One region of the Brevibacillus aydinogluensis genome, then DNA from elsewhere that is predicted to be linked to it. Evidence: riboswitches for the same ligand, from Rfam matches in the RefSeq annotation. Region 1 holds a riboswitch; each other region holds the start of a gene.
What was found. A riboswitch is a leader RNA that binds a small molecule or an ion and turns the genes downstream of it on or off. The one in region 1 is predicted to bind S-adenosylmethionine.
Positions count from the first base shown of each region.

Region 2: another riboswitch for S-adenosylmethionine. It lies ahead of Q7F15_RS06855 (homoserine dehydrogenase); the one in region 1 lies ahead of Q7F15_RS00620 (BMP family lipoprotein).
Region 3: another riboswitch for S-adenosylmethionine. It lies ahead of mtnK (S-methyl-5-thioribose kinase); the one in region 1 lies ahead of Q7F15_RS00620 (BMP family lipoprotein).

Region 1 is NZ_OY569118.1:126,012-136,296, reverse strand. It holds gene Q7F15_RS00635 (ABC transporter permease) at 1-355, opposite strand, end outside; gene Q7F15_RS00630 (ABC transporter permease) at 342-1,412, opposite strand; gene Q7F15_RS00625 (ABC transporter ATP-binding protein) at 1,387-2,916, opposite strand; gene Q7F15_RS00620 (BMP family lipoprotein) at 2,994-4,016, opposite strand; SAM riboswitch class I at 4,230-4,340, opposite strand; gene Q7F15_RS00615 (methyl-accepting chemotaxis protein) at 4,428-5,909, opposite strand; gene Q7F15_RS00610 (DUF3298 and DUF4163 domain-containing protein) at 6,141-6,761, shown strand; partial or broken gene Q7F15_RS00605 (3-hydroxybutyrate dehydrogenase) at 6,885-7,669, opposite strand; gene Q7F15_RS00600 (GntP family permease) at 7,733-9,118, opposite strand; gene Q7F15_RS00595 (CoA transferase subunit B) at 9,170-9,835, opposite strand; gene Q7F15_RS00590 (CoA transferase subunit A) at 9,848-10,285, opposite strand, start outside.
Region 2 is NZ_OY569118.1:1,394,229-1,404,513, reverse strand. It holds gene Q7F15_RS06875 (glycerol-3-phosphate dehydrogenase/oxidase) at 1-853, opposite strand, end outside; partial or broken gene glpK (glycerol kinase GlpK) at 1,022-2,514, opposite strand; gene Q7F15_RS06865 (MIP/aquaporin family protein) at 2,578-3,285, opposite strand; gene Q7F15_RS06860 (glycerol-3-phosphate responsive antiterminator) at 3,516-4,064, opposite strand; gene Q7F15_RS06855 (homoserine dehydrogenase) at 4,154-5,479, opposite strand; SAM riboswitch class I at 5,535-5,644, opposite strand; SAM riboswitch class I at 5,730-5,837, opposite strand; gene Q7F15_RS06850 (ankyrin repeat domain-containing protein) at 6,107-6,517, opposite strand; partial or broken gene Q7F15_RS06845 (reverse transcriptase domain-containing protein) at 6,893-7,589, opposite strand; gene Q7F15_RS06840 (DUF3221 domain-containing protein) at 8,023-8,592, opposite strand; gene pyrE (orotate phosphoribosyltransferase) at 8,801-9,436, opposite strand; gene pyrF (orotidine-5'-phosphate decarboxylase) at 9,462-10,199, opposite strand.
Region 3 is NZ_OY569118.1:707,263-717,547, forward strand. It holds gene Q7F15_RS03370 (RNA polymerase sigma factor) at 1-377, shown strand, start outside; gene Q7F15_RS03375 (anti sigma factor C-terminal domain-containing protein) at 349-1,530, shown strand; SAM riboswitch class I at 1,621-1,763, shown strand; gene mtnK (S-methyl-5-thioribose kinase) at 1,960-3,186, shown strand; gene mtnA (S-methyl-5-thioribose-1-phosphate isomerase) at 3,183-4,226, shown strand; gene Q7F15_RS03390 (GNAT family N-acetyltransferase) at 4,335-4,913, shown strand; gene Q7F15_RS03395 (MFS transporter) at 5,234-6,412, shown strand; gene Q7F15_RS03400 (hypothetical protein) at 6,595-6,732, shown strand; gene Q7F15_RS03405 (hypothetical protein) at 7,015-7,446, shown strand; gene Q7F15_RS03410 (amino acid ABC transporter ATP-binding protein) at 7,575-8,303, shown strand; gene Q7F15_RS03415 (polysaccharide deacetylase family protein) at 8,546-9,235, opposite strand; gene Q7F15_RS03420 (DUF2797 domain-containing protein) at 9,392-10,198, shown strand; gene Q7F15_RS03425 (hypothetical protein) at 10,263-10,285, shown strand, end outside.

The DNA of each region.
Region 1 (10,285 bases):
AAAACGCCCCTTTCACGCCGAAGACGGCGCGCAGCGCAAACGTGGTCAACCCCAGCGCGAGGAAATTGATCGCCACGCCGACGATGATTTCATTTGCCTTCAGTCCGATCGTCATGTAGGCAAACAACAGCGAAAACAGCACGGTGACGGCGGCGGCAAACAGCACAGCCAGCGGCAGGCTGCCGGTAAAGTGATTGCCGACGATGGCGGAAAACGCTCCGACCAGCACCAGCCCCTCCAGCCCGACGTTGAAGATGCCCACCCGGGCGCACAGCGCGCCGCCCAGTGCCGCCAGGAGGATCGGAGTCACCATCCGGATGGTGGAACTGACAAGTGCTCCATCAAACAACTCCATGCGACTCCCTCCTCTTGCTCTTGCGGTTTTTCCACCAGTCATGACTGATTTTGGCGGAGATAAACAGAATCAGCACGGCCTGGATGACGCTGGCCAACTCCAGCGGTACCTCGGTGTTGCGCTCCACGCCCATCGCACCCGTCTGCAGGGCGGCCAGCAGTATCGAGGTAAACACGACGCCGATCGGGTGGCAATTGGCCAGCAGCGTGGCCATCAGGCCCGTCCAGGCATACCCGGGGACGGTCAACGCGCCGTCGACGTACCGGTAATGCGCCCCCAGCACTTCCACGGTGCCGGCCAGCCCGGCCAATCCTCCGCTGGCAAACATCGCCACAAGCATCACCCGATCCTTGTCAATCCCGCCGTATTGGGCAAACAACGGATTGTGTCCGAGCATCTTCACCTCGTAGCCAAACGGGGTGAACCGGACGATCCAGAACAACGCCAGAGCAGCAGCCAACGCCATCAGAAAGCCGGCGTGTACGCTCATGCCGGCAAACAGCTTGGGCAGCCAGACGCTCTTTTCCAGCATGGACGTCTGAGCCAGCGCTGCCGAGCCTGTCTTGTCCTGAAACGGTTCACTCACCAAATACCCGGCAAACAGGACGGCGATGTAGTTGAGCAGCAGAGTGGTGATGAGCAGTTGGACGCGAAACTTCGCCTCCATGTACCCGGCCAAAAGCGACCAGAGACCGCCTGCGGTCACACCGGCCGCCAGCGCGGCCAGCATTTTCACCAGTCCGGGACCGGGCAGGTACAGTCCGACCAGCGTCGCGCAGATCGCCCCCAGCACCATCTGCCCCTCGGCGCCCAGATTAAACACCCCGGCGCGAAACGCCAGCGACAGCCCCAGCCCGATCAGCATTATCGGGGTGGACCGGGCCAATGTGGAGGCAAAGGAGTAGTAGCTCCCAAACGCTCCTTTCCACATCTGCTGGTAGGTATCCAGGATCGATTCGCCTACCGCGCTGATGACGACTGCTCCCGTCAACAAGCCGATCACCACCGCCAACAGCGGCTGGACCAGCGGTTTACACAGCTTTTTGACCGCTTCCATGGATGCTTCCTCCTGCCATCAACACGCTGATTTTCTCTTCCGTCGCCTCCGACCGCTTCAGTTCGCCGACGATTCGTCCCTTGTACATGACCAGAATTCTGTCAGACAGCGCCAGAATCTCCGACAGCTCCGACGAGACGAGCAGGATTCCATCGCCGCTGTTTCGCTTTTCGATCAGCGCCTGGTGGATGTGTTCCATAGCCCCGATGTCCACGCCGCGCGTCGGCTCGGCAGCGACCAACAGCGGCGTCTGTTGCCCCAGCTCGCGGGCGACGATCAGTTTTTGCAGATTGCCGCCGGACAGGTTGCCCGCCTGCTCCTGCAGGTGCCGGGAACCGGTCTTAATGGCAAAACGCTCCACCCACTGCTCCACCACGCGGCGAAACGCGTCCCGCAAAATGACGCCGCGACGGCTGAACGCCGGTTTGCGCTGGTAGCCCATCAAGGCGTTTTCCTCCACGCTCTCCTGCTTGGCCGTTCCCCACAGGTAGCGGTCTTCCGGGACATGGGCCACTCCCGCTTCACGTATGGCTGCCACAGGACGGTTGGTGACGTCCTTTCCGCCCAGCAGCACCCTGCCCGCCGTGACCGGCCGCAGTCCGGTGATGGCTTGCAGCAGCTCCGACTGGCCGTTGCCCGAGACCCCGGCGATTCCGACGATTTCCCCGTGGTGCACGGTAAATGTAACGCTGTCCACGATCGTCTGCCGGTCGGAAACGGTCAGGTTTTCCACCTGCAGGAGGGGCCTGCCGTCCAGGCTCACCCGCTCACTCAACGGCTGCAGGTCACGGCCCACCATCAGCCGGGCCAGTTCGTCCACGCTGGTCTCCTGCCGGGAAACGGTCCCGGTCACCCGGCCGCCGCGCAGCACGGTGATTCGGTCGGCCACCTCCATCACTTCCTTGAGCTTGTGCGTGATCAGGATGACGCTCTTGCCGCTCTCCGCCAGGTGGCGAATCGTCTGCAGCAGTTCCTTTACCTCCAGCGGTGTCAGGACAGCGGTCGGCTCGTCCAGTACGATGATGTCCGCTCCCTGGTACAGCACCTTGAGAATTTCCACGCGCTGCTGCTCCCCGACCGAGCATTGCGATACACGGGCGGTCACGTCAATCGGGATGCGGTAGCGCTCACTGAGGGCCCGCACCGCCTCCACCGCATCCTTGCGCCGGAACAGGCCGGCACGCTGCGGTTCATAGCCGATGACGATGTTCTCCATTACGCTGAAATCGGGAAACAGCATGAAGTGCTGGTGCACCATCCCGATGCCGTGTCGGATCGCGTCGTCGGGGCCGCGAAAGACCACCGGGCGGCCGTTTAGCACGATCTCCCCGGACGTCGGCTGTTCCATGCCGTACAGCATCCGCATCAACGTGGTTTTGCCGGCGCCGTTCTCCCCGACGATGGCGTGGACCTCGCCAGCCCCCAGCGTGAACGATACGTTGTCGTTGGCCGTAAAATCGCCGTATCTTTTCGTCATGTTGCGCATTTCCAGACGGTACGTCATCCCGCTCTTCCCTCCTTTTTCCTGTTGGTCCCATTCAACAGGAAACCGACTACCGCAGTAGTCGGTCGCCGTCTCGTTTACTGCTGCAGCGGATCGGGCACCTTGCGCGTACCCGCCACGATCTCATCCCTGATCGCTTTCACCTTGTTGATGACCTCCTCACCGATGAACGGATGCAGGGGCGTCTCGCTTTCGCGCGTGACGTAGGTGACGCCGACGCCGTCTTCCTTCAGGCCGTACGTCTGCACGCCCGGTTTCAAGCTGCCGTTTACAAACGCCTTTACCGTTTCATAGGCGGCCGTGTCGGTCCCTTTCAACTGGGACAGGACGATGTGTTCCGGATCGATGCCGGTGCGGTCGACGTCCTGGCCGGAGGTGTAGAAGCCCTTTTCCTTGGCTGCTTCAAACACGCCAAGGTCGCCGACAGCAGCAGCTCCGTAGACAAAGTCTGCTCCCTTGTTTGCCTGCAGCAGGGCCAGCTCCTTGGCTTTCGCCGGGTCATTAAAGCTGCCGACGTAGTTGACGAAGACCTCTGCGTTCGGATTGGTCGCCTTCAGTCCCTCCTGGAAGCCGACCGTCCACTTTTTCAAAAGCGGAATGTCCATCGCCGCGACGATCCCCACCTTGTTGGTCTTGGTCGCCAGGCCGGCAGCTGCTCCCATCAGATAGGAGGCTTCATGTTCGCGAAATACCACGCTGCTGACATTGGGCAAGTCCACGACAGTATCGATGATGGCAAACACGCGGTCCGGGTTTTCCGCCGCCACTTTTTTCAGCGCATCCTCCGATTCAAACGACGACGTAATGATCAAATCGTATTGCTCGGACACGGCCGCGCGGATGTTCTCCTCGATGGCGAAATGGTCGGTCGACTCGATGGTTTTGACGTCGACACCAAATTCCTGCGCCGCTTTCTTGGCACCCTCGTCCATCTGCTGGAAAAACGGGTTGACCCCGATCTTCTCCGGCAAGATCAGCGCGACCCGCTTCTTCTCGGCGCCTTCATGGCCGCCGGCTTGTCCCTCCGGTGCACCGCCTCCCGCCGCACATCCGGCCAACAGTACGGCAAACGTCGTCAATGCCAACAGGTACTTTTTCATGCTGTTCTCTCCTATCTAGTAAAAAAGTTTTTTACTCCCATACCGGTAATTTACGGGTTTTTTTCGAAAGTTTCAAGGCAAAACACGAATATTTTAGTAAACATACACCATAAACGTTCGATATATTCCCCCTTTTCCCAGGAAGGCGCACCTGATGATGGTATGAAAAAAACTCTTCCTAGAGGAAGAGTTTGCCAAGTTGCGCCAACCTCTTCCTCATCTGTCAAAACCCGAGGGTTTTGCAGGAATTGGCACCTTTCTGTACCGGGGTACAGTGGTTGCCGGGCTTCATCGGGCCAGTCCCTCCGCCTCTCTTGATAAGGTAAGGTGAATCCGCTATCCAGTTGTAATGTCTCTAATTCTAGCAAAAGGTTCTTACATTGCAAATGATTTTTTTGTCATTTCAAAACATTATGTTTGTTGGTCTCGAAACGACTGCTGCAATCTGCGCGACAGCGCGTTCAGTTCGCCCAGTTCTTCCGTGATTTCCCGCACCTTTTGATGCTGATTTTCCGCCGTGGCAAACAGCTCTTCCAGATTGGCCACCGATTGTTCCGTCACAGCCGTAATCGTCGACATCTCGGCGGCCACTTCACCGGAGCGCAGCTTTACCCTGTCCATGCTGGAGCGCACGTGCTCGACGGCCTGCAGGAACGATTCCATTCCGGCCCGAACCGTCTCGATCGAGGTGACAGTCTGGACGGCCAGCTCCTGTCCCTTGGCCACCGACGATTCCCCGTTGCTCATGTGGCGCACGGCGTTTTCGCTCTCCTTGTGCAGCGACTGCAGGATTTCGGCAATCTCCTGGGTAGCGGTAGCGCTTTGTTCGGCCAGTTTTCGCACCTCGTCGGCCACCACGGCAAAGCCGCGTCCGTGTTCCCCGGCCCGGGCCGATTCGATCGCCGCGTTGAGCGCCAGCAGGTTGGTCTGGGTCGCAATCTGGTTGATCGTCTGCACGATCTCCTCCACCCGGTTGGCCTGCCGATTCAGCTCGCGGATGGTGGACGAGGCCACATTGACCGCCTGCACGATCTGCTCCATCTGATGCGACAGCTCGTTCATCATGCCGATGCTCTCGGTGAGGCGGCGGTTGTTCTGATCGGCCTCCGCCTTCATCGCGTTGGCCTGTTCGTTGACCGCCACGATCTCGTGGTCGATCGACTGGACTTCCTCCTCGATCTTCACCGTGGAGTTGGCCTGCGCCTCCATCCCCGTGGCCACTTCGCGGAACGCAACCATCATCTCGTCCGTGTTCCGCTTGGTCGTCTCCGCGTGCTCATGCACGTGCTCCGACGTGCGGTCCAACTGTTCCGTCACCATGCGGATGTGGCCCAAAAGCTCCGCCAGCCGCTGTTCTTTTTCCTCTGCTTCCCGCCTCGCCGTCTCCGCTTTGTTCAGCGAGGCTTGTCCGGCCAGACACAGGTAGGTCAAGCCGACGATCATCAATGCGACAGACACGAGGTGCAGGATCAGATTCACTTCTGTCCGACCTTCATCGAACATGTCGTAGAAACCGGTGTAAAACCCGACAAATGTTGCCGCGATCTGGACAATCCCGGCGAAGACGACCAGCTTCCAGTCCAGATAGGCCGCGAGGAAGCCGAGCACGATAAAGGAAATAAACGCCGTCTCCGGATAAGACGTAAAGTGGTCGAATGCGATGGAGTAATACATAAAGCCGATCGCGACCAGGTAGCGAATCACGTAACTGCCTTTGCGGATGAAGTAGTACGGTGAAACAATCAGTGTCATCAGCAGGCCCAGTGATGTCAGCTTCCAGAAGTTCACGTCTTCCTGATACGCGATGATTCCGGCCAGCCACAGATGATTCCAGAGAATAAAAATCATGAAGCCCTCTTTGTTGGTCAAGGTGTTGCGGACCAACTGAAACATGGTCTGAAGCATAATTTCCTCCTTTACTGCTATGGTGAATACAACATTCTTTTGTCATTATATCCTGAAAAATCTTCCAAGTTCTATTGGGATCATGGAGAACATGTGAAAAAAGTTCTAACGCGCCCGTAGTTCCGCCGAATCAGAAACGCGGTTTGCCATGACCATTTGGCCCCTCTGACGAATAGGCTAAAGCAGGATCACATTTCTCAAGAAGGGAACGGGAACGCCATGGAAATGAATCAACTGCCGACCACCGTGCTGACCCGCACGATCAGCCGCCCGAACGTAACCATTTATTACCCGCAGGTGGCCGGTTTGGCCAATCGACAGGCCGAACAGAACATCAACCAAACCTTGTCGCGGTACGTGCAGGATTTGATCAACCAGCAGCATGAAAGCCAGGTGCCGGGAACGACGGAAATGCAGGGAAGCTACGAAATCAAAAACAATCAGCGAGGCATCTTCAGCGTCACCCTGAACAACTACGCCTACACGCCTCCGATGGCCCACGGCATGACCTATATGATGTCGCTCACAGCAGATGTGCAGACCGGGCAAGTCTTTTCCCTGCGGGACCTGTTCAAACCGGGCAGCGACTATGTCAAGGTGCTGTCAGACAACATCAAAACACAGATCGCCAATCGGCATATTCCCACCCTGGAGCCGTTCAAGGCGATCAGACCCGACCAGGATTTCTACGTGGCCGACAAGGCGCTCGTCATCTATTTTCAACTGTACGAGATCACGCCGTATTACGTGGGCTTCCCCATGTTTCCCATCTCGGTGTTCGACCTGGAGCCGATTATCAGCGAAACGGGGCCGCTCAGCATCATGGCGACCAACTCGTAGCGTGCGTGGCTTTTTCTCCGGGAAAACAACCAGGCTGCCGACGATGTCGACAGCCTGAATGATTGCCTGGCACCCGGGGCCCGGGTGTGGAGACGGCGGCAGCAGACGGGAAGGCGAGCGGTCTTACTGTGCCGTATACCCGCCGTCAATTACCACGGCCTGCCCCGTCACACCCCTGGCCTTGTCACTTGCCAGAAAGACGGCATATTCGGCAATTTCCTGCACAGACAGCAGCCGCCGCTGCGGGACGAGCGGGTATATGACTTCTTCCATCACGCGTTCCAGCGGGACGTTGCGGGTCTTTGCCAGATCGGCCAACTGATTTTGCACAAGCGGCGTGTCCACGTACCCCGGACACAGCGCGTTCACAGTGATGCCGTGGGCGGCTCCCTCAAGAGCGGCCACTTTGGTCAGGCCGATCACCCCGTGCTTGGCGCTGTTGTAGGCCGCTTTCCCGGCAAACCCGATCAGTCCGTTGATCGAGGCCATGTTGATGATCCGCCCATGTCCCTGACGCTTCATGACGGGAAAGGCGTGCTTGATGGCGATAAACGGCGCCGTGAGCATGATGGAGAGCAGCTTCTCAAATGTGTCGGTCGGGAAATCCTCGATCGGCGACACAAACTGCATCCCCGCATTGTTGACCAGGATGTCCAGCCGGCCAAACGTCTCCACGCTCTTCTCAATGCTCGCCTTGAGCTGGCCTTCATCCGTCACGTCACAGCCTGCTCCCAGGGCTTCCCCCCTTCGCCCCTGAGCTGCTCGGCCGCTTTTTCCACGGCCTCCCGGTTGAGGTCCAGCAGCAGCACCTTGGCTCCTTCCCGGGCAAACGTCCGGGCGATTTCATATCCGATCCCGCTTGCTGCACCGGTGACCAGTGCGACTTTTCCTTCCAGCAGCTTGTTCACGATGACACACTCCTTCTTACCAATTGGTACCCAAAACGACTTCGCCCCGGTTGCAGGATGGACCTAGACGAAAAGCGAAGCGGCGATTGCCAGAATAAAGACAGTCAGCGTCTTCAACACAGTGATCGCAAAAATGTCCTTGTAGGACTGGCGGTGCGTCAGCCCCGTGATTGCCAGCAGGGTAATGACGGCTCCGTTATGCGGCAAGGTATCCATCCCGCCGGAAGCCATCGAGGCGATCCGGTGCAGAAGCTCCGGACTGATGCCGGCCGCCTGCGCCAGCTCCAGGTACTGTTTTCCCATCACTTCCAGCGCAATGGACATGCCGCCAGACGCCGATCCGGTAATCCCCGCGAGCACGTTGACGGCCACGGCTTCGGAAACCAGTGGATGGCTGCTGACCCCGAGAATCCATTCTTGAATCAGCTTGAAACCGGGCAGCGTTTTAACCACGTTGCCGAATCCCACCTCGGACGCCGTGTTGAAAATGGCCAGCAGAGCCCCCATCGCGGCGGTGGTCAAACCGGAGGCGAGCTTGGTTTTCACCTGGTTCAGATTGATCAGCACCGCAGCCAGGATGCCGATGCTCAAGGCGATGATCAGCGCCCAGGAGGAGGCGACGTTCTTCACCTTGTCAATGTTGTAGTTGTCCTTCAAAAGCTGCGGGTCGTACCACGTCTCCACGCTCAGAAACCCTCTGCTGAACAGGTAGTTGGACACCAGGACCAGCACCAACGGGAGCACGGCCAGCCAAATGTTCATGTAGGTTTGCTCCCGGTTGAGCTCCGGTTCGTTGATGTGGCCTTCTCCGTATCCCTCGCCGGCTGCGGCTGCCTGTTTGCGCCTGCGCTCCAGCCAGAAGAGGCCGCCGCTAAAGACCATGACGGCACCGATGATCCCGACCAGCGGAGCGGCGTACGCATCGGTCCCAAAATAGTTGGTGGGGATGATGTTCTGAATCTGCGGCGTACCGGGAAGCGCATCCATCGTGTAGGTAAACGCGCCGAGGGCAATCGCGCCCGGAATCAGCCGTTTTGGGATGTTGGCCTCGCGAAAAATGGCGGCGGCAAACGGGTACACCGCAAACGCCACGACGAACAGCGAGACGCCGCCATAGGTCAAAATGCTGCAGGCCAGCACGACAGCCAGAATCGCCCGATTGGAACCGAGCGCCTTAACGATCGACTGGGCGATGGATGCGGCCGCTCCGTTCATTTCCATCACCTTGCCAAAGATCGCGCCCAACAGGAAGACGGGAAAGAACGATTTTACATAGTTGGCGGCGTTGGTCATGAACGTCTCCGTGTAGCTGGGCATCAGCGCAAGTCCCGACAGAACAGCGGCCAACAGGGTAAAAATCGGCGCAAATACGATGACGGGATAGCCGCGGTAGGCAAAAAACATCAAGAGTCCCAACGAGACGAGAATCGCCAACACTTCGATAACCATACCATTCTCCTTTCCTGCCCCTCACCCAAACGCCGAGTCCCGTCCGCTACGTTACAACGCAGCGGATGACAGGACGCGCAGATTGGGGGAGACAATCAGCTCAGGCTCGGTACGCGCTTGAATATCAGCCGGGGAATAGCCTTCAACTACCTCTACCAGTTCCAACCCCTGCGGCGTGACGTCAAGGACGGCACGATCCGTAATGATGCGGTGAACCACCTCTTTGCCGGTCAGCGGCAGGCGGCAGTTTTTCAGGATTTTCGGCTCGCCGTACTTGTTTACATGCTCCATGATCACGACGATCTTCTTGGCTCCATGCACCAGGTCCATGGCGCCGCCCATTCCCTTGACCATCTTGCCCGGGATCATCCAGTTGGCCAGGTCCCCCCGCTCGGAGACTTCCATCGCGCCCAGGATGGCGACGTCGATGTGGCCGCCGCGAATCATCGCGAACGATTCCGCGCTGTCAAACAGACAAGCGCCGGGAATCATCGTGATCGTCTCCTTGCCGGCGTTGATGCAGTCCGGGTCCACCTCGTCTTCCGTCGGATACGGTCCGATTCCGAGCAGCCCGTTTTCTGACTGCAGCACGACCTGTTTGTCCGCCGGAATGTAGTTGGCGACCAGTGTGGGAATCCCGATTCCCAGGTTGACGTAGAAACCGTTTTCAATTTCCTGCGCGGCCCTTTTGGCAATCTGTTCTCGCGTTAACATCAGGACAGCTCCCTCCTAGCTTCTCACCGTACGTTTTTCGATGCGTTTCTGATAGTTCTCACAGCGAATGATCCGCTGCACGTAAATGCTGGGGGTATGAACGGCGTCCGGGTCCAGTTGGCCCACGTCCACCAACTCTTCCACCTCGGCGATGGTGATCGCCCCGGCAGCGGCCATGATCGGATTGAAGTTGCGGGCTGTCTTGTTGTAGATGAGATTGCCCAGCTTATCTCCCTTCCAGGCTTTCACCAGGGCAAAATCGGCCCGAAGCCCCGTTTCCAGTACGTATTCCTTGCCGTTGAACGTGCGGACTTCCTTGCCCTCCTGGATGGGGGTGCCGACGCCAGCCGGGGTGTAAAAGGCCGGAATGCCGGCGCCCCCTGCGCGAATTCGCTCCGCCAGCGTCCCTTGGGGAACCAGTTCCACTTCCAGCTCTCCGGACAAAAACTGCCG
Region 2 (10,285 bases), 1.3 Mb from region 1:
CGTAGGTTTTCCCCGCGCGCGGAATGGCAAACGCCATGCGGCCGTCCGGCGTGTCAAAATAGACGGCCTGACGCAGCGGAAACCGCGCCTGGTCAAAGACGATGTGCACCCCTTTGGTGTGAAAGAGCCGCTTGCCCTGCAGGGAACCGTCTTTTTCGCGCAATTCATCCACCCACGGACCGGCAGCGTTAACCACTTTTTTTGCGCGGATGGCAAACGTCTCCCCGCTGATCCGATCGACGGCCTGCACGCCAACGACCTTGCCGTTTTCGTACAGGAACGACTCCGCCTTCACGTAGTTGACCGGCAGCGCCCCGCGGGCCGCCGCCTCTTTGATCACTTCCAGCGTCAGCCGGGCGTCGTCCGTCTTGTACTCCACGTAGTAACCGCCCGCTTTCAGCTTTTCCTTGCGCAGGAGCGGCTCCATCTTGAGCGTCTCCTCCCGGCTGAGCATCCGCCGCCGTTCGCTCCGTTTCACTCCTGCCAGCCAGTCGTACAGGTACAGGCCGACAGATGTGGCCAGCCGTCCGTACGTGCCGCCTTCGATCAGCGGCAGCAGCATCCACTCCGGCTGGGTGACGTGCGGCGCGTTTTCGTAGACGATCGCCCGCTCTTTGCCCACTTCGGAGACGAGGCGAAACTCCAGCTGCTTCAGGTAGCGCAGCCCGCCGTGAACCAGTTTGGTGGAGCGGGAACTGGTCCCCGCGGCGAAATCCTGCATCTCAATCAGCCCTGTTTGAATCCCCCTTGCCTGGGCGTCCAGCGCAATCCCCGCTCCGGTGATACCGCCGCCGATCACCAGCAGGTCTACCTCTGTCGATTTGAGTTGCGCCAGGTGCTCCGCTCGTTTCATCACGCATCACTCCCTGTTCTACTTTATCGATGGGTCAACCCGAACAGTCCGGAAAAAACACAAACGACCACCAATCCCTCCTTGCCTGCAAAGAAGGATCAGTGGTCGACTCCGTATCTCAGACCATCCGTATGAACTTATCGCGTACAGTATACCACATGCGGCCGATTATTTGAAGGCCATCGCAGCCCGCACGGCTTTTTTCCAGCCGTCGTACAGTTCGTTGCGCTTCTCCTCGCTCATCTTCACGTCAAAGACGCCGTCGACGTGCCAGTTGGCGGCAATCTCCTGCCTGTCTTTCCAGAAGCCTACCGCCAACCCGGCCAGATAGGCTGCTCCCAGAGCGGTCGTCTCGTTTACCTGCGGACGTTCCACCGGCACGCCCAATACGTCGCTTTGGAACTGCATCAGGAAGTCGTTTTTCACCGCGCCGCCGTCCACGCGCAGCTTTTTCAAATTGATGCCGGAGTCGGCCTCCATTGCGGTGAGCACGTCTTTCGTCTGGTAGGCCAGCGATTCCAGCGTGGCACGGATGAAGTGCTCCTTGCTGGTCCCCCGCGTCAGGCCGAAGACGGCGCCGCGCACGTCGCTGTCCCAGTACGGCGTGCCCAGGCCGACGAACGCCGGCACCACGTAGACACCCTCGGTCGATTCCACTCGGCTGGCGTACGCTTCGCTGTCCGCCGCTGATTTCAGCATGCGCAGGCCGTCGCGCAGCCACTGGATGGCGGAACCGGCGACAAAAATGCTTCCTTCCAGCGCATATTCCACTTTGCCGTCGATCCCCCAGGCAATCGTGGTCAGCAGGCCGTGTTCGGAACGCACCGGTCTCTCCCCGGTGTTCATCAGCATGAAGCAGCCGGTGCCGTAGGTGTTTTTCGCCATGCCTTCCTCAAAGCATGCCTGGCCGAACAGGGCTGCCTGCTGATCACCCGCCGCGCCGGAGATGGGCGCCTCCACGCCGAAAAAGAGATCTTTGTCGGTATGCGCGTAGATTTCCGAGCTGGAGCGCACTTCAGGCAGCATCGCTTTCGGCACGGTGAGGTGCGCCAGCAGTTCGTCGTCCCAGCGCAGGTCGTAAATGTTGTACATCAGCGTGCGGGACGCATTGGTGTAGTCAGTCACATGCGCCTTGCCGCCAGAGAGCTTCCAGATCAGCCAGGAATCGATGGTGCCAAACAAGAGATCGCCGCGTTCTGCCTTGGCGCGTGCCCCTTCCACGTTGTCAAGGATCCACTTGACCTTGGTGCCGGAGAAGTAGGCGTCGATCAACAGGCCGGTCCGTTCGCGGAACAGGTCGTTCAGCCCTTTCGCCTTCAACTCTTCGCAAATATCGGCCGTCTGGCGGGACTGCCAGACGATCGCGTTGTAGACCGGCAGACCGGTGTGTCTGTCCCAGACGACAGTCGTCTCCCGCTGGTTGGTAATGCCGATCGCGGCCACTTCCTGGGCGCTGATGTTGTGGTTGGCCAGCACTTCGCCGATCACGCCGACGACGGACGACCAGATCTCCATGGCATCGTGCTCCACCCAGCCCGGCCGGGGAAAATCTGCGTAAACTCCCTCTGGGCTACTCCCACCATGTGTCCTTCCCGGTTGAACAAAATGGCACGGGAACTGGTCGTGCCCTGGTCAATGGCCAAAACATACATCTTTTCCATCCGTCACATATCCTCCTTTATCGTTTCCCGATCATCTCTGCCTCAATCAGCTTGGGCCGACCGCTATCCGAACAAGGCCTTGAAGACGAGCGCTCCCGCCGTCCCGCCGACGATCGGCCCCACGACCGGAATCCAGGCGTAGCCCCAGTCAGATGTGCCTTTGCCCGGGATCGGCAGAACAAAGTGGGCGAGACGAGGCCCCAGATCGCGCGCCGGATTGATCGCGTAGCCGGTGGTCCCGCCGAGCGACATGCCGATGGCGACGATAAAAAATCCGACGATCAGCGGATTGAGCCCTTCGGTAAACGTGTTGCTGCCGATAGCCAGCAGGCCAAACACGAGGAAAAACGTGCCCAGTCCTTCGCTGAGAATATTCGCAAATGTGTGTCGAATCGCCGGAGCTGTGCAGAATACTGCCAGCTTGGCCGCCGGGTCAGCAGTTTCTCTCCAGTGCGGCAGGTAGTACAGGTAGACAAAGATTGCTCCCAAAAACGCCCCGGCCATCTGGGCCAAAATGTACCCGGGCACGAGCTCCCAGGCAAACGAGCCAATTGACGCAAACGCAATGGTAATGGCCGGATTAAAATGGCCGCCGCTGATGGCCCCGACCGCGTATACGGCAAAGGCGACAGCAAACCCCCAGCCCAGGGTAATCACGATCCACCCGCTGTCTTTTGCCTTTGACTTGTTCAGCACGACTCCCGCCACGACGCCGTCCCCGAGAATCACCAGCATCATGGTCCCGATCAGTTCCGCCCAATACGCCGACATCTTGTTCCTCCATTCTCTTTTTTTAATATTTATGACGAGTCTGGACTGGTTTTCCCTCTTTTGCTGTTCACCTCCACTGGAAGAAAACAGAAAATCCACCTATTTATCCACGGTTTAAGTCCACAGGAACTTAAACACAGGGAATATATAGGTGGATCTCCTGATCTCATCCGACATATGAACTTCTGTAATCAATCTTATGCGGTCGTGAAAGCGTTGTCAATCATTTTTTACAGCTGTTTCCACAAGTTTCGATCGGAGGTGGTGACGGCGATGGCTCCTGCCGCCAGAGCGCTCTCGATCTCCTCCCGGGTGCGGATAAACCCGCCTACGATGATCGGAATTTGAATCTGTTCGCGAATTTCCGTAATAATGTGCGGCATGACCCCCGGAAGGACTTCGACGAAATCGGGTTTTGTCTGCTCAAGGATTTTGTAGCTCGTCTCCAGCGCGCCGGAGTCCAGCAGAAACAGGCGCTGCACCGTGACCAAGCCCTTCTTTTTGGCGGTCGTGATCACCTGCGAACGGGTGGAAATGACGCCGGCCGGCTTGATCTCCTGACAAAGAAACAGTGCGCCGTGCTCGTCGTTTTTCAATCCCTGCACCAGATCGGCATGCAGCCACAGCTTTTTTCCGTGCCGGCGTGCCAGGTCGGCGATGCTTTTCAGTTGGCAGATATGGCTCTCCAGCAAAATGATCGTCTCGTACCGGCTTTCCAGGACGCGTTCAAATTCTTTCATTTGGCGAATGGCCGGCAAGATGGTTTGCGAACCCAGCATGACTTGTCCTCATCCCCTTGAAGAAGAAGTGCTCCGCTTTTATCATGCCAAAAAATCCCGGCGAATGCGATGGGGAGTTGGATGCTAGTTTACAGCCCCGCACTCCCGCCGTCAGCATCTTGATCATCGGCCGCCTCCAGCACGGGGTACAGCCGCGCTTCGAGGCCGAAATCCCGTTCCAAAAGCCCAACGTGCTCCTCCTGCAGTCCGGCAGCGAGCAGGCCCACACGCAGGACGCTGCCCGAATCGTACTGGACGGTCATCCTGCGAACGGAGACACCCGCCCGTTCGAGAAACAGCAGTACCTGCTCCGGCGTCACGCCAGCCGCTGTCCCTGCCAGGCAGCAGAAGTCGAGGCCGGATGAGAGGCGGCTGGACGGGACCGCCTCCGGCCGTTCACGCCAAGCGGGATGAGGCGCAAACGGTTGGGTCAGCAAGTAGGCCAGATCTTCCACAACCGCGCTGGCAGTCGGCAATTCGCCCGCCCCTTTGCCGGTGAACAAAAGGTCGCCGACGAGACTGCCTTCCACCTGTACGGCATTGTATGCATCCTGGATGCGCGCCAGCGGATGCTCCAGCGGCACCAGCGTCGGCCGCACGGACAGGTGCAGGCCGCCGTTTCCCTGGTGGGCTTGCGCCAGCAGTTTGATCCGATACCCCAGTTCCTTCGCCAGCCGGATGTGGCTCTGCGAGACTTCAACAATCCCCTGCCGCTCAATGGCTGACAGGGGCAGCGACTCCCCGAACACGAGCTGTGCCAGAATGTACAGCTTGTACAAGGCGTCCCAGCCTTCCACGTCGGAGCTCGGGTCTGCCTCCGCATACCCCAGTTCCTGTGCCCGCTTCAACACATCGTCGTAGGGAAGCTGGGCCTCCTCCATCTGCGACAGGATAAAGTTGGTCGTCCCGTTGAGGATGCCGCACACCTTTGTAATATCGTTGGTTCTGAGGAATTGACGGAGCACCCCAAGGATGGGAATTCCCCCCGCGACGCTGGCTTCATAGGCGAGATGGACGCCGTGCCGGTTGGCCAGTTCCACCAGCTCCGCGCCGCGTTTGGCCAGCAGCTCCTTGTTGGCCGTCACCACATGACAGCCCTTCTCGATCAGCGACCGTACGTAGTCGTAGGTCGGTTCCACGCCGCCCATCACTTCCACGACGATGTCTACGTCGCTTTCCAGAACGTCGGCAAACCGTGTCGTCAACAGCGATGGCTCCACCTGCACGGCCCGCTGCTTCCGCGAGTCGCGCACCAGCGCCTTGACGATTTCGATGCGCTTGCCCAACCGGGCCGACAGCTTCTCCTGCTGCGAACGGATCGTCTTGACCACCCCGCCGCCTACCGTTCCCAATCCCAATAAGCCTACTTTTACCACACTCATGTTTTTCCACCCCGTTTTTTGTTTGTACAACATGAAAAAGCCTTCTTCGGATTCGAAGAAGGCTGGTGTGCATTGTGCTCGAGCCTTCTTCTCATCTCTCAAGACACGCGTGTCTTGCAGGAATTGGCACCTGGTCACGCACCGCGTGACGGTTGCCGGGCTTCATCGGGCCAGTCCCTCCACCTCTCTGGATAAGAAGAAGTCCTATGAAATTTTGAAACAGAAAAATAAAAAAACCTTCTCCGACAAGAAGAAGGTCTGCGTCCATATCAATCAAACCCGCTTCTTATCTGTCAAGACATCTGTCTTGCAGGAATTGGCACCTGGTCACGCACCGCGTGACGGTTGCCGGGCTTCATTGGGCCAGTCCCTCCGCCGCTCTGGATAAGAACAGTGTTTAACTCTTGGGTATCATTGTAAAGAATCACAGGTTGTTCGTCAACAAAAATCTGGCAGACCGGCATTTCGCCCGTCGTAAGCCGCTGCAAGTTGACATACATACGAAAAAGGATGGAGTCGTCAGATCGGCCATCCTTTTTCTTGACCAGCAAGGCACCCGAACCCATCGAAAACCGGGTATTTGATTTGTTTCACTTCATCAGTTTCTGCATGAACTCTTATATCAGGGATTTGCAACTGATTTTGACATTAATTCTGATTTTACTCCCTTGCACCATGTTGAATTAAGAGATCAACTAGATCTTTGTTATTGTATCCTTTCGCTAATTCTAAAGGTGAATCATCGTAAAAATCTTTAATGTTAGGGTCTGCATTTACACTTAGTAAGTACTTAGCGAGCTCAACGTTTTTTTCTCTTACAGCGATAAAAAGTGCAGTCCTTCCTTCTTCATCAGTTATATTTGGATCCATAGATTTATTAATAAATGACTTTACTTTCTCAATATCACCTTTAAGTACAGCATCAAAAAAATTGTTCGGATTAAACTCCTCATTATAAGTATAGTTATAAACGGGGCCACGATCAGATTGTACTGATATTGCAGCAACGATACTAATTCCTAACAGTAGGATAAAGATCCCCCACAGTATTAGACCTCTATATTTTTTCATTATATTGCCTCCTTATTATCATTACCCTAAATAAAACTTAAAAAAAGTATAGCATAACAGATTCTCAATTGAGTCACACACCACCGTACGTACCGTCCGGTTTACAGCGGTTCACCAAGCTTGATAATGTGTAAAGTATGAAACTCATCAGCCCTTGTTGTTGTCAGTAGGCAATGCCAAGGGTTTTGTGCATGTGCGGGTTTAATTGACCGTCACGCCCCTTTCAGGTGTTTGTAATTTCCAGAGCTCTGCTGTGAGAAAGACCAAGTAAACGAAGTTCGTGGTACCGCGTACGAACTCGTTTCAACTTGTCCACAGTCTTAGTCAGAAGCCTTTGGCGAATCCGTTCTTTCAACAGGATGATTGATTGGAGCGTAGACGTATCAGTGCTTCCTTTCCAGGAGTAAAGTTAAACCCGTAAAACTTGCGATTGCACGGGTCATCCACCGCACTTTTGAGTTGATTTACTTTGAATTTGAGAACCTAGTCAAGTATCGCTCCACGCTTGTTTTTACACGTTCACCCGTACGTTTGGACATATGTTGCAGTCGTCCGCATAGCGGCAGAAACGGTGTCCCCTTTTCTCCAACTTCTTGTCCAGATCGTCTAATAGAATGTTGGCCAACAGCGGACTTAAGGGACCACCTGGAGGTGTGCCCTCCTCCGTCGTCACGCCCCCCGTTGACCATCACTCCAGATTGAAGGTAGGCACGGATCAGTGTAAGGAGGCGCTTGTCCTTCACCTTTCGTGCTACACGGCTCATCAGAATGTCGTGGTTCACTCAATCGAAGAATTTCTCTAGGTCGATGTCAACCACGTACCGATAACCTTCATCAATAATTTGCTTCGCCTTACGTACCGTGTCGTAAGCACGACGTCCGGACGAAAGCCGAAACCACAGTTGGAGAAGTCGGGTTCAAAAATGGGAATCAATACTTGCAGGATGGCCTGCTGGATCAACCGCTCTGCCACGGTAAGGATGCATAACAACCACACTCCTCCGTCAGGCTTTGAGATTTCAACCTTGCGGACAGGTTACGGTTTATAGGTTCTTTCCTCGATCTGCGACCGATTGGTCGCTCAGTGCTCGTGAAGTTGGTTGCCAACAGTAGTAGGAGTATCATGCAGACCTCTCCGGGTAAGAGCGGTAACTTTCATCCCATGTACCTGCCCGCTATACTGCCGTATCCCTTGGCTGTATAGAGCTTTGTCTTGCTGTGCAGACTCGCCCGAATACAGTAACCTCCAATCGGATTCGTGTACCTCAGGGCGGGACTTTGCCGCCGGCTTCCTTCAGACAGATTCCGCCTCACGGTGGACACCCTTGCCTTGAGCTAACGGTTGGTACAGCCAACTCCTGTTCGGGACTTTCACCCTATAGCTACCGCCCATGCTGGGCGCACCGAAAAAGGATGGCGTCGTCAGATCGGCCATCCTTTTTCTTGACCAGCAAGGCACTGGCACCTATCGAGCCAACGGAAAAGGCGCTTTCCACAATACCGGGTTACTTGATTTGCTTTACTTCACCCGTTTCTGCATGAACACTTATCTCGTGCTTCTGTCCTGCATTGAAAGTAAAAACGCGAACGATCCATTCTGATTCGGTGCTCACTGCATCCTGTACAATGAATATATCAGCTTTGTCAGAAAGACTCTTTACAAAGTTTAGCGCCATTTGAATGGCTTTCTTTTGCAGCATGGGATAATGTGGATGTTGTACATCATCTGCAACGACAAGTTTGCTCAAATCCGTTTTCGCAGGATACGATTCCAATGAAGGGGAAGCCGCCCATGTTTCTACTTCCGCTCCGACCTCTATGTCTGTAAGCAAAACCTTGTTATTCTTGCGATCAAGCAGAATGGCATCGTCGTTTACGAAATACCATTCGGCGTCATAGTCGCCATCTCTTGCTGTTTTGTCACTTTCAGCAACCAGCAGTGCTTTTTTCTCATAGTTTGTCTCGATGACGTATCCTGTCAAACCTTTGCGTTCGTTTTTGGGTTTCTCATCCGAGCATCCTGCTGTGAGAAGCAGAAACGCAAACAAGGTTATGTACAGTAATGGTCTGTTCATGATCCCTCCATTACGTTCAAATGTAAAAGAGCATCCACGATTTTTACCCACCGGTTATGAAGTATTATAATGTAAAAAACATGAAAATCAATTACATTTTGGTAACGAACAAAACAAAAAACGCCCCGAAACAGGGCGTTGGTAAAGTACAGTCGATTGAGGTACAAAATTTTTTTATCCAATCCGTTTGGACATGCGTCATGACCGGTTACGCATAAAAGCTGCGAGGGGCTTTGCGCCAGTCGGCCAACAGGCTTTCCTGCTCTGCCGTGATGACGCCGCGCTCGCGTGCCGTCTCGAGCAGTGCAGTGTAGTGGGAAAGCGTCGCGACCGGGATGCCTTCCTCCCTAAAGAGGGCTTCCGCTTCTGGAAACTGGTAGCTGAAGATCGCTACCACGCCGAGCACGTCGCCTCCCTCCGCCTGGACGGCCTTTGCCGCTTTGAGCGAGCTGCCGCCGGTGGAGATCAGATCCTCGATGACCACCACTTTTTGACCTGCGGCCAGCACGCCTTCCAGTTGATTCTGCCGCCCGTGCCCCTTTGCCTTGTCGCGCACGTAGATCATCGGCAGGTCCAGCAGTTCTGCCACCCAGGCAGCGTGCGGGATGCCTGCCGTCGCCGTTCCGGCGATTACTTCCACCTGCGGAAAATGTTCGCGGATCACCTCGGCAAACGCCTGGGCAATCCGGCGGCGGACCGGCGGATGGGACATCGTGAGCCGGTTGTCGCAGTAGATCGGCGACCTGATGCCGGATGTCCAGGTATACGGCTGGTCCGGGCGCAGGTGAACGGCGCCGATCTCCAGCAGGTGTCCCGCTATTTCTTTGGCTGTCGTGGTATTCATCCTATCCTCTTCCCTTCGCGTACGTTTAGAGGCATGCCGCCTGAACGGCGTTAACGATCCGCTCCCAGGCGGCGGCAGGATCGGGCGAAGCCGTAACCGCCCGGCCGATTACGATGTAGTCGCTCCCCAACTGAAACGCCTGTTCCGGGGTCGTGATCCTAGTCTGGTCTCCCTTCTCCGCCCAGAGAGGCCGAATCCCCGGGGTGACGGTGAGGAAATCAGTACCGGCCGCCTGCTTGATCATCGGTACTTCCAATGGAGAGGCGACGACTCCGTCCAGCCCCGCCTGTTTGGCCAACTTCGCGTAATGGACGACGACATCTTCCACCGTGCCGGGAATCGCCAGCTCCTCGTTCATCGTCTGCTGTCCGGTCGAGGTGAGCATCGTAACGCCGATCAGCAGAGGACGGGGAGCACCGGCCGCGGTCCCCTGCTCCAGTCCTTCCCGGGCCGCCTCCATCATCGCCACGCCTCCCGCAGCGTGCACGTTGACCATGTCGACGCCGTGACGGCCCAGGCTTTTCATCGCCCCTTTGGCCGTGTTGGGAATGTCGTGCACCTTCAGGTCGAGAAACACCTTCAGTCCCTGCTCCTTCAGGTAGTGGACGATCGCCGGGCCTTCTGCATAGTACAGTTCCATACCCACCTTGACGTATCGAATCAGCCCGTCCAGCCGGGCCAGACATTGTGTGACGTCCTTTTTCGTGGAAAAGTCGAGCGCAACGATCATGCGCTCGCGTATATCGGTTGGTTGCAGCGGCACACCGCTCTCTCCCTTCCTAGTGGCGACACCGCCTCGAATTTGCTTCCCTGCGTAGCCACATCCAGGTCCCCGATAGGGGGCTTCCT
Region 3 (10,285 bases), 580 kb from region 1:
ATGACTATCGTGGGGAAAAGGTGCGCCCCTGGCTGTACAAGGCGGCCTACCACACGTTTGTGGACTGGCATCGGAGGCGGAAGAAGCGTCCGTGGCGATTGGTGGAGAAGATTCCGGAACAGCCGGACGGGGCGGCGGCGGACCCGGTGCGGACGCTGCTGAGCCAAGAGGCGTGGTCATCGCTGCGGACGTGCCTGGACCGGCTGCCGGAGAAGCAAAAACAGGTGATCCTGCTGCATTACGAACAGCTCAGCTACGCGGAAATCGCCGAGGTGCTGGGCATCGACACGGGGGACGTAAAGCGCTCATTGTTTCGCGGGCGGCAAAAATTACGCAGAATGTGGAGGGATGAACTTGACGACGGACAAGGCAAATGAGGATCGGGAACGGGAACTGCTGGCATATCTGCGCGGTGAAATGACGAAGGAAGAAGCTGCCTCTTTCCGTGCGAGGATTGCAGCGGACGAACTGTATGCGGAACGCTTGGAGGAGCTTTTGCTGGGCAGCGGCGGAGAGGAGGAGAGAGAAACGGACGTGCTGTCCGAAGAGACGCAGCGCGCCATCCTCCGCCGCAGCAAATGGCGCCACAGGCTCGGCAACGCGGCTTACACGGTGGCCATCTCGCTTCTCGTCGGGGCCGTCCTGATCTTCACCAACGGGTGGATCGGCTGGTATTTGTACGAGGACGCCTACCGGGTGGCCCGGGACATGGTGCACTTTACCCAGCCGGGGCTCACGGTGGGCAGCAGCGGTTCGCAAATCGGATTTCTGTACGGGGAGATAACCATGGAACTGCGTGAACAGGTGGGGAGAGACGATCAGAACGCCGGAACCTTTTCGATCAGCCACGTCTTCTCGATCATTTCCGCGAAGCCGGCATGGACCGACGGTTTGCGGAAAGAGCGGCTCTTTTTTCTCTTTCCGTTGTCAGCGGACGATCGGGAAGAAAGCGCCATCCGCAGAAATCCTGCCTGGAACACGCTGGAAAAGCTGCCGGAGGGAACGGTGGCGCAGCTCGCCGTCTCGTTTGACCGGCTGCTGACCCATGATGAGTACTACGCCCTTTTTTCCGGCTACGACTTGGATACCACCTGGTTCGCCGTGGACACGGGGCAGGAGCGAAACCATCCGGACGCGGCGGAAGGCAGTCTGCTGCTGTCGGCCGGTGACGTGTGGGGATACGCGGAAAGAGAACTCGATTACGGCGAAGCACCGATTCAGGCACATGGCGAAGGTGAGCGGCGCGCCCGGGCGTACCTGGCGGAAATGGAGTATCTCGCGGGACAGGAACGGCTGACGAACGCCATTGGCGAGCGGCTTGTGACCGCCCGAAACCGGCTGCGTATCGAGGAACGCTGCCGCTACCTGCAGCAGAACGGTGTGCGCCTCTACGGGGCGGTCGTGACGGGCCCTGTCAAGGAACTGCTAAAGCTGCGGCAGGAGCCGTCGATCACGGCTGCCTTCGTGGGCCGGATCGACTGGTGGAACTGGGACCGGCCGAGTGCTTCGGGCCAGCGAACCAGTCCGTGAAGACTGGACAATTCGCCCAAAAAAGGGTGTTGACAGCGAGAAGACGGGGTTGTATGATTCAAACAAACGTCAAAACCGCATACGTTGGATACCTTATCCAGAGAAGGTGGAGGGACTGGCCCGATGAAACCCGGCAACCGACATGACGCTGTTCGAGCGATTCTGGCGACAGACGTGCAGCGCATGCACGGTGCTAATTCCTGCAGAAACAAAAGTATTCTGGAAGATAAGGGGGAGACGACACGCAGACGCGTATGAACAGACCTCTTTTCTTCGGGAAAAGAGGTTTTTTGTATGTGCGGAATGCTCCGGCTGGAGGCGGCAGCAGCACACACGCCGCCCGGCGGCCGCCAACATAGACAAAGCGAAAGTGCAAAAACAAGTGAATGTGAAGACAAGAGAATCTGTCAAAGGAGAGGGGATTGGACCATGGCGTATCGCGCATTGAGCGAACAAGAAGCAGTGCAGTACGTAAAACAACTGCCGGACCTGTTTGCGCCGGAAGCGGAACTGACCAGCCGGGAGATTGGTGACGGCAATCTCAACCTGGTATTCCACATCAGGGAGGAAGCGACGGGCAAAAGCGTCGTCGTCAAGCAGGCACTGCCCTACGCCCGCGTAGTGGGTGAATCCTGGCCGCTCACGCTGGACCGCGCCCGAATCGAAAGCGAGGCGCTGCGCATCCAGCACAAATACGTGCCGGATCTCGTGCCGAAGGTGTATCACTACGACGAGGAGCTGGCCCTGACCGTGATGGAAGACGTCAGCGACCACGTGATTATGCGAAAAGGCTTGATCGAGGGCAACCGCTACCCGCTGTTCGCCAAACAGATCGGCCGCTTTCTCGCCCATACGCTGTTTTACACGTCCGACTTGGGGGCGCATCCCTACGACAAAAAAGCGCTTGTCGGAAGATTCATAAATCCGGAATTGTGCAAAATCACGGAAGACCTCGTCTTTACCGATCCTTACGAAGACGCGCCGACCAACAATTTCAACCCGCTGATCAAGCGGGAGGTGGAGGCGATCTGGAACAACAAGCAGCTGAAGCTGGAAATTGCGCAGCTCAAGTACGATTTTCTCACCCGGGCGGAGGCGCTGATACACGGCGACCTGCATACCGGCAGCATCTTTGTATCGCCGACGTCGGTCAAGGTAATCGACCCTGAATTTGCCTACTACGGCCCGATCGGCTTCGACATTGGCGCGGTGATCGCCAACCTGCTGCTGAACTACGCGGGCCAGCACGGTCTGCAGCCGGACGCAGGAAAGCGGGAGGATTATCGAGAATATCTGTTGGCAACGGTGGAAGACGTTTGGAACGAGTTTGTCTCCCAGTTCGTCCAGCTCTGGCACAAACAGGCGAAAGAGCGGAGCGCCCACACCGAAGGCTTCTGGCAGGGCTACGTGCAGCGGCTGATCCGCGACGCAGCAGGCTTTGCCGGCTGTAAAATCCTGCGCCGCGTCATCGGACTGGCGGGCGTCGCCGACCTGAACAGCATCGCCGATGACCAGACCCGCGCGGAAGCAGAACGGCTGGCGCTGGCGATTGGCCAGGCGCTGATTCTGGAGCGGAACAAGGTGGAAGTATCGACAGACATCACAGATATCGTTCGGACGGTTACCGCACGATACTACCAGGAGGCTGTAGTATGACAACGACCAGCACGCCATTTGCGCCGGTCAAGTGGCAGGATGACGCGCTCGTCCTGCTGGACCAGACCCGGCTGCCCGTTGAAACGACATACCTGACACTGACGACTGCACAAGAAGTGTGGGCGGCCATCCGCCATCTGCAGGTACGCGGGGCACCGGCCATCGGCATGGCGGCCGCCTACGGTTTGTACCTCGGCATCCGCAACAGCGACGCCAACGATTTCGATACGTTTTGGCAACACCTGAGCGAACAGGCTGACTACCTCGGCACCTCTCGCCCGACGGCAGTCAACCTGTTCTGGGCCCTGGACAGGATCAAAGCACGCGTGCAGCGCGAGTCCGGCAAACCGGTGGCAGAGCTGAAGGCAGCAGTCCTGAATGAAGCCCTGTCCATCCAGCGGGAAGACGCGGAAGTGTGCCGCCGGATCGGAGAGCATCTGCTCACCCTGCTGAAAGACGGCATGGGCATCCTGACGCACTGCAATCCGGGGGCGCTCGCGACAGCAGCCTACGGCACGGCGACGGCCCCGCTCTACCTCGCCAAGGAGCGCGGCTGGAACCTGAAAGTGTACGCTGACGAGACTCGGCCTGTGCTGCAGGGGGCGCGCCTCACCGCCTACGAGCTGCAGCAGGCGGGCATCGACGTCACGCTGATTTGTGACAACATGGCGGCGATGGTGATGGCCCAGGGCAAGGTGCAGGCAGTCATCGTCGGCACGGACCGCGTGGCTGCCAACGGTGACGTCGCCAACAAGATCGGGACCTACGGTGTCGCCGTTCTGGCACACGCGCACGGCATACCGTTTTACGTGGCGGCCCCGCTGTCTTCTATCGATCTCGACACGCCGACGGGCGCAGACATTCCGATCGAGGAGCGGCCGGCGGAGGAGATTACACATGGACTGGGCAAACAGGTGGCGCCGGACGGCATCAAGGTGTACAATCCTGCGTTTGACGTCACTCCGGCCCGCTACATCACGGCCATTGTCACCGAAAACGGCATCTACAAACCGGACGAAATCCGCAGCTGCAAACGCTGACGCAAACAGCCCTGGACGGCCCAGGGAAGGGCGTCTCGTCCGGAGGTCCTTTTTCCCACCGATAAAGCGCCCCCGGGCGCTGTTTGCGTTTCCTGGAGGAGGAGAGACATGAGAGTGATTCCCATGACGATGGAGGCCTGCCTGAAGCAGCTGGAACCGGCCGACGCGGAGGAGTTGTTCTGGCTGACGGATGTCAACCGGGCCTATTTGCGCCAGTGGCTGCCGTGGCTTGACATCGTGCGCGAGGTAAAGGACACAGCCCAGTTCATCGCCTTGACGATTGACCAGCACAAGCGCCGCCAGGGCACCCATTACGGCATCTGGTACAAGGGCAGGTTGGCCGGGACGCTGGGCGTCCACAGCATCGACTGGAACAATCGGAAGACGTCCATTGGGTATTGGCTGGGGGAGCAGTTTCAGGGAAAAGGGCTGATGACTCAGGCAGTGGCCGCTTACCTGGACCATCTCGTGTTTGGCGAGTGGAATCTGGAGCGCGTCGCCATCCAGGCGGCGACGGGCAATGTAAAAAGCCGGGCCATACCGGAGCGGCTTGGCTTTCAGCTGGAAGGCGTGCTGCGGAGCAACGAATTCTTGTACGACCATTTCGTCGACCACGCCGTCTACAGCATGCTCGCTGCCGAGTGGCGAGGCCGGAGATCCGCGGGGATGAGCAGGAGCGGGATTTGAGAGAATATGTTGGATTGACAAGAAAATTTGGATAACTTACGATCGTAACATGACTAGCGAAAAAGGGATTGCGTGCAGCGCATCCCTTTCTTTGTTGCGAACAAGCAATAGGTCAAGCGGCGTGCCTGCCTGATGCGGGACACTGCCAGCTTCGACCGTGATACAGAGTCGGCTGTCTAGCCAGCGCAGAAAGGGCTGCATCCAAACAGGTACCTGTTGCAGCAGGTTTTCTCTCTGCGGCGCAGCCAGGGAGTGCCGCTGACGCGGCGGAAAGGCTGCATATGAAATAAGGGAGAGTTTGAGAGGAGTTACCGGACATTATGTCGTCATCGCGTTATACCTTTTGGGTACTGATCCTGGTGGTGGTGATCGGCGGCGTCAGCCAGGGTCTGACCATCCCGCTTTTGGCCGTGCTGCTGGAACAGCAGGGGGTGTCGTCTTTGGCCAACGGCCTGAACGCGGCTGCCTTGTACATCGGGATGGTAGTGGCTTCACCGTGGTTGGAGATTCCGCTCAGACGGATCGGCTACCGTTCCACCATTTTGTGGGGATTGGTGCTGGTCACCGCCTCCACCGTGCTGCTCCCGTTCTTTACCCATCTGGCTGTCTGGTTTGCCCTGCGCCTGCTGATGGGCGTGGGCGATACTTCGCTGCACTACGCCAGTCAGATGTGGGTGACGAAAATTGCGCCGCCAGAGCGGCGAGGACGGGATTTGTCGCTGTACGGATTGGCATACGGGATCGGTTTTAGCATCGGACCGCTGGGAATCAACCTGCTGCCGTTCGGGATCTGGGCACCGTTTGCGGCGGTCACTGTCCTGTACGTGCTGGCGTTTTGCCTGCTGGCCCGTATCCGCAATGCGTATCCCGATCCGGTACCGCCGGCTGCGGATGGAAGGCGGGAAAACCGCTACGCTGCCGTCTTCCGGCTGGGGTGGCTGGCGCTGATTCCGTCGTTTTTGTACGGATTCATGGAGACGTCGCTCAACGGCAGCTTTCCCGTCTACGCGCTGCGAACAGGCATCTCAGTGGAGTGGGTGTCGCTGATCCTGCCGTCGTTTGTCGTGGGCAGCATCATCCTGCAAATGCCGCTGGGGGCGTTGAGCGACCGGATTGGGCGCAGACTGGTGATGGGTGTCTGCGCATTGGTGGGGGCAGCTGCGTTTTTGCTGTTCCCGTTGAGCGGCGACAGCGTCTGGGCGATGATGCTGCTGTTGGCCCTGGCGGGTGCGGCGGTCGGGTCGTTTTACTCGCTGGGCCTGGCCTTTGCGGCTGACATCCTGCCGGCGTCCATGGTGCCGACGGCGGGCATCATTGCCGGCGTGAACTTCGGTGTGGCCAGCATTCTTGCGCCCAATCTGAACGGTCTCATGATGCAGGTGTGGGAGCCGTGGACCATCTTCTGGCTGATGGGCGGGCAGCTTCTCGCTTTCGCCGTCGCCTGCCTGCTGAAGCGGACCCAGTCAGAAAAGATGTGCCTTCATACCCAGGAAAGCTAGGCGCAGCATCCCTCTGCCGTCACAATATCGTCTGTCATGCAGCCCGACTAACGGGCTGTTTTTGCTGAACGTCCTTCAAATTGGGCGCAGACCCAAAGAATAAGCGGCGCTCCCGGCATAAACTGAGAACAGCAGGGGAAACGTAAGGATAGTCCCATTTTTTGTCGAAAGGGGTCGACCCGATGCTTACGCCATCCGTATTTAAACGCGGGATTATCTGGATTCTGTTTTTTCTGCTGAGTCTGGTCGTCGCTCCCTTCTTTACAGATGACAGCAATCCGGCGCCCGCTCCCGCCGCTCCGCAGGCGACAGTCCGATAGGGCGACGGCACACATACCCGCGTTCACGGCCAGTCCGGCCGGCGAGATGCATGGCGTGCCCCGGCATCCCGTATCCACAATCCACGTGGTGCGGGATGTTTACGTTTGGGGGGCTGTCCTGGAGGGGAAGGAGATATCAATGAATACGTCGAAAGGCTCAGGAAGGAAGGGCATAAAATTCATGAAGTTTGTTAAAGAGCTAGACTTTAAAAAAAAAGAACGATTGAATGGCAGGCACTCGCTGACATAAAAAAACGGTAACACAAGGTGTGAACTGGATTCATGAAAAACTTGGTCAGGGATATTTTTACTATTATCAGGATTGCTTTAATCTTTCTTGCTACCTTTGCACTTTCAAGCCTATTGTTTTTTAGGTTTTTCTATGATGGTAAAAATGATGAACTAGTTTTTTTAATCCAGTTGGTTGTCGTTTTTCATCTGCCGCTGACGCATCCCGCTGCAGTTGGCTCCCTTTGCCTTCGCGAACCCAAGTATAAGGAGGGAATTATCATGTCGACGTGGATCTTCCTGTCCATCATTGTTGGGGGTCTTTTGGTTTTTGGGGTAGTGTATGACCGCGTAACAAAAAGAAAAGCGAACGTGAAGGATTTGGATACAGCAATGAAAAACTCAAGCCCGTCTAATATGGTATACAAAGAGACGTTTTTACATGAACAGCAAAATAAAATTCATGATTATAACCAACTGCACTAATCCTGTCATCTGATGTACGAAGGTGGAGTACCCGCTGATAAAATATGTTAAACTGCTGAAATTTTCGAAACATTAGGCTACAATAGGGAGACAGGAATACAGACAGACGGAACCAGGGGGTACAAGTCGTGATCATCCAAGTGACAGACCTGCGAAAAAATTACGGAAAGCTGGAAGTGCTGAAAGGCATCACCACCCAGGTGGCGGAACGGGAAGTAGTGTGCGTGATCGGGCCGTCCGGCTCGGGGAAAAGCACGTTTTTGCGCTGTCTCAACCAGTTGGAGGAGATGTCGGGCGGACGGATCGTCATCGCCGGTCGCGACCTGAGCGATCCCAAGGTGGACATCAACAAGGTGCGGGAAGAAGTCGGCATGGTGTTCCAGCGGTTCAATCTGTTCCCGCACAAGACCGTGCTGGAAAACGTCATCCTCGCTCCCATCAAGGTGAAGAAGATGCCGCTGGAGGAAGCGCGGCAGCATGGACTGGCCCTGTTGAAAAAGGTGGGGCTGGAAGACAAGGCGGACGTCTACCCGGACCGCCTCTCAGGCGGACAGATGCAGCGGGTGGCGATTGCCCGTGCACTGGCCATGAACCCCAAAGTGATGCTGTTTGACGAGCCCACCTCCGCACTTGATCCGGAGCTGGTCGGCGAAGTGCTGGGTGTGATGAAAGACCTGGCCAGGGAAGGCATGACCATGATCGTCGTCACCCACGAGATGGGCTTTGCCCGCGAGGTGAGCGACCGGGTGATTTTCATGGATCAAGGCGTCATTGTCGAAGAAGGAACGCCCGAACAAATTTTTTCCAGTCCGCGAAACGACCGGCTGCGCGCCTTTTTGGGCAGGACGTCGGCGTAAGCGTGCAAACATGATTTCAACCCGATAACTAACAAAGACAAAACCCAGGAATGCTGGAAAATCAACATTCCTGGGTTTTTCATTTTTATCGGGGACAGCCCCTTTTGAGCCAGCCTTTTTTGTGCGCAATGCTTGGCGGCTTACTTTCGAATCGGTTTCCAATGATTGCGTATTTCATTGAAACCAAATGAAAAATGTGGAAAAATATACCTCCTGCGGTTTGGTTGGCGCAAAACAAGCACCTATTGTGCCGCATCGAGAAGCTGGCTCACAGTGACAAACCGGTAGCCCTGGGAGCGGAGATCGGTAATCAGCTCTTGCAGTGCCGCTACGGTCTGCCGCTGGTTCAGCCCGCCGTCGTGAAACAAAATGATGTCTCCGGCCGAGACGCTGCTTTTAACGCTTTTGGCAATCACTGAGGCGGTGCGGGCCAACGACCAGTCGCGCGGATCGACCGACCAGTGGATGATGTCGTACCCGCATGACTGGACGGCGTTCAACACGTCGTGGGTCATGACGCCGCCGGGCGGCCGGTAGTACTGGGCCAGCACGCCGGTCGTGCGCAGGATCGACTGCTCGGCGCGCTTGATCTCGTCGTAAATCTCCTGTTCGGTCAGCTTGTTCAGGTCGTAATGGTGGTACCCGTGATTGCCGATCTCGTGCCCGGCTTTCTGGATCCACTGCATGATCTTGGGATATTGCTCCGCTTTGGAACCGAGCACGAAAAAGGTGGCTAACACGTTGTTGCGGTGCAGCACTTCCAGGATCTTCGGCGTGTAGACGGCATCCGGTCCGTCGTCAAAGGTGAGCGCCACCACTTTTTTCTGGGTGTCGATGCGATGGATGGGCTCGTAGGCGGGGACAGGCAGACCAGACGCGGCGGTGCGGGACGTCCATCCGAAGAGGCAGAGGAGCAGACAGGCAAACAGCATCCTGCGGCGCAAGACTACCGCCTCCTTTGCATGAATGGTCTTTTTCTAGCTTCACCGGGCCCCGGGAAAACATGCTGCCAAAAGAAAACAGCGGTCTGCGGGAAAGCGGGATGTGGTAGAATGAAGGGACCGTACATAGGGGAGGAGAGAGTAATGGTGGAACTCCGCGGTGTTCTGCATGGGCTGGTCCACCAGTACCACGGCAAGGATCAGCCTGTTGACTACTATCTGCAGGTGGGGGAAGACCGGCTGCCGTTGAATGAATGGCTGGGCCGCGAACTGACGATCGCCTTTCTCGGCGAGAAAAACTGCATCGCCTGCGGACGCAAGACCAACAAGACGTTTAACAACGGGTACTGTTACCCCTGTTTTACCAAGCTGCCGGAAAACGACTTGTGCATCGTCAAACCGCACGAATGCCACTATGATCAGGGGACTTGTCGAGACGCCAGCTTTGGAGAGGCGCACTGCATGATTCCGCACTACGTCTACCTGGCCGTATCCAGCGACGTGAAGGTGGGGCTGACGCGAAAAAACAACGAGCTCAAGCGCTGGGTGGACCAGGGAGCCATCCGCGCCATCCCGATCGCGGAGGTGCCGACCCGGCGCATGGCGGGAGAGCTGGAGGTGCACCTGAGCCAGTTTTTGCCCGACAAGACCAACTGGCGAAAAATGCTGAAAGGGGATGTCAAGGAAGTGGATCTCCTCGCCCTTCGCGAAGAGGTGTACGCCCACTTCCCTGAGGAGTTCAAGCCGTTTCAGTACCGGGAAGACGAATGGATAGACATCACCTATCCGATCCTGGAGTCGCTGGATAAGATCAAATCGCTGACGCTGGACAAGCAGGAGAGTCTCGGCGGCAAGCTGATCGGCGTGAAGGCCCAGTACCTGATTTTTGAAAACGGCGTCTTCCAGGCGAAAAAACACGCCGGTTACCAGGTGCAGGTGACCGTCACCGCCTGACGTGCATAAACCAGCCCCCTTCGCTCCACACTGAAAGAAATCGGAGCGGAGGAGGCGAACGCACGTGACCCGAGAGCAGATCCAATA